2 regions of the Streptomyces sp. NPDC002306 genome follow, and region 2 is predicted to be linked to the other one. Evidence: riboswitches for the same ligand, from Rfam matches in the RefSeq annotation. Region 2 holds a riboswitch; the other holds the start of a gene.
What was found. Region 2 has a riboswitch for cyclic di-AMP ahead of ACWCQK_RS25670 (transglycosylase family protein). Riboswitches for the same ligand answer to the same signal wherever they lie in the genome.
Positions count from the first base shown of each region.

Region 1: it holds a riboswitch for cyclic di-AMP, as region 2 does, so the genes downstream of both, ACWCQK_RS22600 (C40 family peptidase) here and ACWCQK_RS25670 (transglycosylase family protein) in region 2, are expected to answer to the same signal.

Region 1 is NZ_JBSFCK010000011.1:96,864-100,262, forward strand. Features, by position in the region: gene ACWCQK_RS22590 (right-handed parallel beta-helix repeat-containing protein) at 1-2, shown strand, start outside; gene ACWCQK_RS22595 (putative quinol monooxygenase) at 9-338, opposite strand; gene ACWCQK_RS22600 (C40 family peptidase) at 417-1,931, opposite strand; cyclic di-AMP (ydaO/yuaA leader) riboswitch at 1,940-2,113, opposite strand; gene ACWCQK_RS22605 (transaminase) at 2,421-3,399, shown strand, end outside.
Region 2 is NZ_JBSFCK010000014.1:78,846-82,244, forward strand. Features, by position in the region: gene ACWCQK_RS25660 (cytochrome P450 family protein) at 1-348, shown strand, start outside; gene ACWCQK_RS25665 (transglycosylase family protein) at 493-1,413, shown strand; cyclic di-AMP (ydaO/yuaA leader) riboswitch at 1,678-1,846, shown strand; gene ACWCQK_RS25670 (transglycosylase family protein) at 1,851-2,528, shown strand; gene eno (phosphopyruvate hydratase) at 2,840-3,399, shown strand, end outside.

The DNA.
Region 1 (3,399 bases), on a different contig from region 2:
GACCGGGCTCACGGCCGCGGGGCCAGCTCCGCCATCGGTCCCCAGCCGTGCTGGCCGGGTACGTTCACGTTGATGATCTCGGGCGTCTCGGCGACCGCGCCGGCCATCGTGGCCAGCCCCGCCTTGAAGTGCGCGGACCCCACGTGGGCGGCCCCGGCGTCCTCGTCCGCGAACGCCTCCAGCAGCGTGAACCGGTGCGGGTCGTCGACGCTGCGCGACCAGTCGAAGAACAGGTTGCCGGGTTCCGCGCGGGTCGCCTCGGTGAAGGGAGCCACCAGGGACAGCCACTCGTCGGCGCGCTCGGGACGGACGGTGAAGCGTACGGCGATGAAAATCATGGCTCCACCATGCCGCCGCCGGCGACGGAAGGCCAGCACCGGACACTCCGGTACGGGCCGATCCGTACGGCCTTCGGCTCAGGCGGGCCGGGCCGCGCTGTGGATCGCGGTCTGGCCGGCGAAGAAGATCGACTCCTCCCGTATGGAGGCACCCGGGCCCGGGGCGTGGATCATCGTGCCGTTGCCCGTGCAGAGACCGACGTGGCCCGCGTCGCCGTGGAAGAAGATGAGGTCGCCGGGCTGGAGGTCGGTGAGCGGTATCGCCGCGACGCTGCGGGCCTGGTCGAGCGCCGTACGGGGGAGCGCGACCCCCGCGGCCCGCCAGGCGGCCTGGGTCAGGCTGGAGCAGTCGTACGACTCGGGTCCGGTCGCGCCCCACAGGCACGGCCTGCCGATCTGGGCGCGGGCGAAGTCGAGCGCCATGGCGGCCTTGCCGCCGTAGGACGGCTCCGGCACGGGAACGGGGGCCGGAGCGGGTGCGGGTGCGGCGAACTGTCCCGTGTCGGCGGGGCCGTTCGTGTACCCGATGGCAGCCGGTACGACGGCGAACTGTCCGGTGTCGACGGGACCGTTCGTGTAGCCCGTGTCGAGGGGGAGGCTGAACTGCCCGGTGTCCACAGGGCTGTTGGTGTAGCCCACGACGGCGGGCACGACGGCGAACTGCCCGGTGTCGACGGGACCGTTCGTGTAGCCCGTGTCGACGGGGAGGCTGAACTGCCCGGTGTCGACCGGAGTGTTCGCGTAGCCGCTGCTGACGGGGAGGCCGGTGTCGAGTCCGGTCGCCGGCTGCGCGATCCAGCCGGCGATGTCGCCGAACAGCGGATCCGGCTCGGCGGGGGCGGGCCACAGGGGTTCAGCCGCGGGCGCGGGCGCGGCCTCGAGCTCGGCCGGCGGTGTGCTGCGCAGGGCCAGCTGGCGGGCCAGCAGTCGCCTCGCGGAGGCGATCTTGTCCTGGATCTGCCCCTTGGTCGTCCGCAGCGCGGCCTGTCGCGACCCGTTGTCGGGCGAGGGCGCGGGCGAAGGGGTGAGCGAGGGCGAGGGTGAGAGCGAGGCGGCGGGCAGCGCGGCCGGGAGAGCCGGGGCGGTCTGGGGCGCCGGAAGGGCCGGGAGGGCGTCGCGTCCCCGCTCCGGCGCGGCCGGGAGCGCGGCGACGGGACCGGCGGTGAGCTCCGGTACGCGTCTGGCGGGCGCCTCCAGTTCGAGACGGGGGGCCGGAATGCCGGCCGGCAGCTCCGCCGGGCGGTCGGGGCGCTCGGCGCGGGCCGGGCGGGCCGCGGCCGGCGGCTCGGGCGTCCTGTCGGCGGGCAGTACCGCCGCGACGGTCGGGCCCAGCTTGGCGCGCGCCACGTCGAACCACTGCTGGGCGACCCTGTCGAGGGCGGGATCGCCCGGCCGGCGCTCCGGGGGGCGCGTCGGCTCGGCGGGCCTGCGGTTTCCCGCTGACATCGCGCGGGTGGCGTTGTAGGTCCCCGTGTCCGACTCGGCGCGGTCGTAGAGGGTGTTGATCCGTCGCCGGATCTCCTCACGGCTGACCGCGTCCTGCATGTCGGGGAGACCGAGACCAGCGGGGCGCGTGTCGCGTTCCGGCGCCATCGGCGACGTACTCCTTCCGTGCACCGCCTACCGAGTTAGCTGTCGGGTTCGGGCGGAGGTTCCGGAAGGCGTGCCCTACGGCCCTTGCCCCGCAGGGCGGTTGGGCCGATTCACCCCAAAGATCGGTTGGGTCCCCGGCTCCGGCGGCCGCAGTGGTTCACCGGACTCGGCGGAGGCTGCGCGGCCCGGCGGGATTCGCCGGAGGGTTCCGAGCGGCCTGGCGCCAACTTAGCTAATTTGTGCGGCTCATGTGAAGGTTGAAGGGCGGTATGCCCGATACGTAATTGTGACCTTCATTTCCTTGTGGCCTCTCCGGGGTGCGGAGGCCCCCGGCCGGGCCACTGTGCCTGCCTCCTCTCCGGTCGTGCGGCGGCGCGGGAATCGATCGTCACGCCGACTGATTCGAGTGCCGATCCTTGAAGAGGCGCCGAATCCGGTCGTAGGGTCCAGGCATTCCTGCGTCATCCGTCGTCGTCATCCGAGGTACTCATGGACCGCACCCGCCTGCAGCACCTCCTGGCCCGCGAGGGCGCCGAGGCCGACCGCCGCAACCCGCGTTCGAAGGCCGCCTACGCGCGGTCCGAGCACCTCTTCGGCCGGGTTCCGATGACCTGGATGAACAAGACGGCCGGTGCCTTTCCCCGCTATCTGGACACCGCCCGGGGCGCCCGGGTGACCGACATCGACGGACACGACTACATCGACTTCTGCCTCGGGGACACGGGCGCGATGGCCGGCCACTCGCCGGAGGCGGTGGCCGCCGCCGTCCAGCACCGGTTCGCCGCACTCGGCGGGGCGACCGCGATGCTGCCGACCGAGGACGCCGAGTGGGTCGGCGCCGAACTCACCCGTCGGTTCGGGCCGACGCGGTGGAGCTTCTCGCTCACGGCGACGGACGCCAACCGGTGGGCGATCCGGCTCGCCCGAGCCGTCACCGGCCGCGCCAAGATCCTGGTGAACAGCTACAGCTACCACGGCAGCGTCGACGAGTCGCTCATCGTGGTCGGACCCGACGGCCGGGGCGAGGCCCGTCCCGGCAACGTCGGAGCGCCCTGCGACGTCACGCTGACCAGCCGGGTCGCCGAGTTCAACGATCTGGCCCAGCTGGAGCGCGAACTCGCCCACGGCGACGTCGCCGCCGTCCTGATGGAGCCCGCGCTGACCAACATCGGCATCGTGCTGCCCGAACCCGGCTATCTGGCCGGGGTCCGCGCCCTGACCCGGCAGTACGGCACGCTCCTCGTCAACGACGAGACGCACACCTTCTCCGCCGGCCCGGGCGGCTGCACCGCGGCCTGGGACCTGGAGCCCGACGTGCTGACCATCGGCAAGGCGATCGGCGGCGGCATCCCCGCGGGCGCCTACGGTCTCTCCGCCGACCTGGCCGAGCGGCTGCTGGCGCGCGCCGACCTCGACCTGGTGGACATGGGCGGTGTCGGGGGCACCCTCGCGGGCAACGCGCTGTCCG
Region 2 (3,399 bases):
TGGCGGTTCGCCACCCGGCCGCTGAGCATCGGCGGCCAGGACATCGCGGCCGGCGACCCCGTTCTCGTCGTCCTCGCGGCCGCGGACCGGGATCCGGAGCGGTTCGCCGACCCGGACGTGCTGGACCTCTCCCGCCGTGACAACCAGCACCTCGGATACGGCCACGGCATCCACTACTGCCTGGGCGCGCCGCTGGCCCGGCTGGAGGGGCGGGCCGCGCTCGCCACGCTCCTCACCCGCCTCCCGGATCTGCGGCTCGGGGCGGATCCGGCCGAGCTGCGCTGGCGGGGCGGGCTGATCATGCGCGGACTGCGCACCCTGCCCGTGGAGTTCACGGCCCAAAGATGACGAGCGTTCAACAATGTGATCTTCACGTGATCTACGCGGCATTAACTTGTGACAAGTGATCGTCTGCCGATACGTTCACTCCGTAGCACGGGCCTTGGCTTCACTCTCCGTGCCGCTCACCGCTGTCGCGCGAAAGGTCTTCGTATGCTCTCCGGGAACGGTCGTCACCGTCGCCCCCGCCAGGCCCCGGCCTTGCTCGTCGCGGCAGGAGTGACCGGCTCCGCCATCGCCATCCCGCTCCTCGCCGCCACCGGCGCGAGCGCCGCGGAGGGCAGCACCTGGGACCAGGTCGCCCAGTGCGAGACCGGCGGTTCGTGGAGCGCCGACACCGGCAACGGGTACTTCGGCGGCCTGCACCTGAGTCAGGACGACTGGGAGCGGTACGGCGGCCTCGACTTCGCCTCCAAGGCCGACCTGGCCAGCCGCTCCCAGCAGATAGCCGTCGCCGAGAAGATCCTCGACGACCGGGGAGTCGAGGCGTGGTCCACGTGCGGACTGCTCTCGGGCCTGGCCAAGGACTCCGCGTCGGCGGCCGTCGACACGGGTGTGCTGGACGGCTCTTCGGGCGGAAAGTCCGATACGCCCTCACTGTCCGACTCGCTTGGTCTGTCCGGCTCTTCCGGTGACGCGTCCGGCGATCCGTCGGCCCAGCCGTCCGGCGGGTCCTCCGCCGACACCTCGATCCTGCCTTCCGGTGAGCCGTCCTCCTCCCCGTCCGCTCCCTCTTCGGACGCGACGGCCGGCACGGCCGGCTCCGGCGAGGCGTCGCACTCCGCCGCGGACGACGTGCGCGGTGGTGACGGTTCGTCCAAGAGCGGGGCGAGCGTCGGCAGCGCCGACAACTTCCGTCAGTCCATCGGCACTTCGGGCCTCGTCGACACGGGCTCGCTGACCGCCGTCGCCGACAGTGCCGAGGACGACGGCACCGGCGCCGACGCGGCCACGTCGGGCACCGGCCGCCATCGCGGCGGCAGTGCCGACGAGGAAGCGGCGGACGCGGCGGAGTCGGCCTTCTCGTTCATCGGCCGGCACGCCTCGACCTCGTACGCCGCGGACGGCTCGTAGACCGGCTCTCGTACCACGGCGACCGGCGGGTCCACTGCTGGTCAGAGGGGACGAGTCGGTGCCTAAACGGGCGAAAAGCAGCCGGAGTTGACGCCCTGGTTCGCCGTTAAATGTCCGTTTTGGTGAAAGTGTGGGATGAGTCTCAGACGCCCTGATCGTCTTTGGAATTCGGCCGATCCCGTGTCTACGGTCGTGACCGCTCGCTACTGCGGGCCCCGGCTGCCGCAACGCCGAATCCTGCCAGCGGCCGTCCGGGAACAGTCGACGCGTCAAGCGCCGTAGGCAGGAGCGGGGGACCCAAGGTAAGTGCCAGGACCGGCAGTTGAAGCCGGCCCAGGCTTGGGGTGAAGCCGCGTCCCGGGAGGGGCGCGGCCGGGCAACTCAACCGACCCGAACCCGACAGCTCACCTCGCAGGCGTCGGTGAGGGGATCCAAGCATGCTGTTTTCCGGCAAGGGCAAGCACCGTCGTCCGTCCAAGGCCACCCGCGTCGCCGCGCTCGCCGGCGTCACCGGTGTCGCCGTCGCCGCTCCGCTGATGGCGGCCGGCGGAGCCTCCGCCGCCACCGCCTCCGAGTGGGACACCGTGGCCCGCTGCGAGTCCGGCGGCAACTGGTCCATCAACACCGGCAACGGCTACTACGGCGGTGTGCAGTTCTCCGCCTCCACCTGGGCGGCCTACGGCGGCACGCAGTACGCGGCCACCGCCGACAAGGCCTCCAAGGCCCAGCAGATCGCGGTCGCCGAGAAGGTCCTCGCGTCGCAGGGCAAGGGCGCCTGGCCCACCTGCGGCAAGGGCCTGTCCGGTGCCGCGTACACCGGTGGTGCCGCCGGCACGCCGAGCAAGTCCACCAAGCCCGCCACCCGCTCGACCGGCGGACAGGCCGCCTCCCGCTCCACCGCGCGCCCGGTCGCCCCGAAGACCGTCACCACCCCGGCCGGCAAGAAGGTCGAGAAGGGTGACGGCGAGTACAAGGTCGTCAAGGGGGACACCCTCAGCGCCATCGCCGAGAAGCACAAGGTGAAGGGCGGCTGGCAGGCGCTGTTCAAGCTGAACAAGAAGATCGTCGCCGACGCCGACTTCATCTACCCCGGTCAGCAGCTGCACCTGAAGTGAGTTCCGGCTCGCGGCTGAACCACAGCGCTCCCCTGTCCGTGTCTCCTTGAGTGGAGGCCTTCCTAGGGCCGCCCCCGTCCCCACGGGCTCCCCGCTCCGGTGCGTGTTCCCCCGTACGCACCGGAGCGGGGATTTTTGTGATCCGGCTTTGTTCCGTTCGGAAACAATTTACTCTCGGTTCCGCGCCCGGGGCGGTCGAAGGCCGGCCGATCGCCCGGAGGCGGTTAGGCTCAGTCCCGCGTGGCCACCACAGGCCCGCGCACCACCGGGCCCCCCGGCCCGGCGTAGCTCGCGTCACATCCCAGAAGGAGATGCTCGTGCCGTCCATCGACGTCGTCGTAGCCCGGGAAATCCTGGACTCCCGAGGCAACCCCACGGTCGAGGTCGAGGTCGGCCTCGACGACGGCAGCACGGGTCGTGCCGCCGTTCCGTCCGGCGCCTCCACCGGTGCCTTCGAGGCCATCGAGCTCCGTGACGGCGACCCCAACCGTTACCAGGGCAAGGGTGTCGAGAAGGCGGTCCTCGCCGTCATCGAGCAGATCGGCCCGGAGCTCGTCGGCTACGACGCCACCGAGCAGCGCCTGATCGACCAGGCGATGTTCGACCTGGACGCCACCGACAACAAGGGCTCGCTGGGCGCCAACGCCATCCTCGGCGTCTCCCTCGCCGTCGCGCACGCCGCGTCCGAGGCCAGCGACCTGCCGCTGTTCCGCTACCTGGGCGGCCCGAACGCGCACCTGCTGCCCGTTCCGATGATGAACATCCTGAACGGCGGCTCGCACGCCGACTCCAACGTGGACATCCAGGAGTTCATGATCGCCCCGATCGGCGCGGAGTCCTTCTCCGAGGCGCTGCGCTGGGGCGCCGAGGT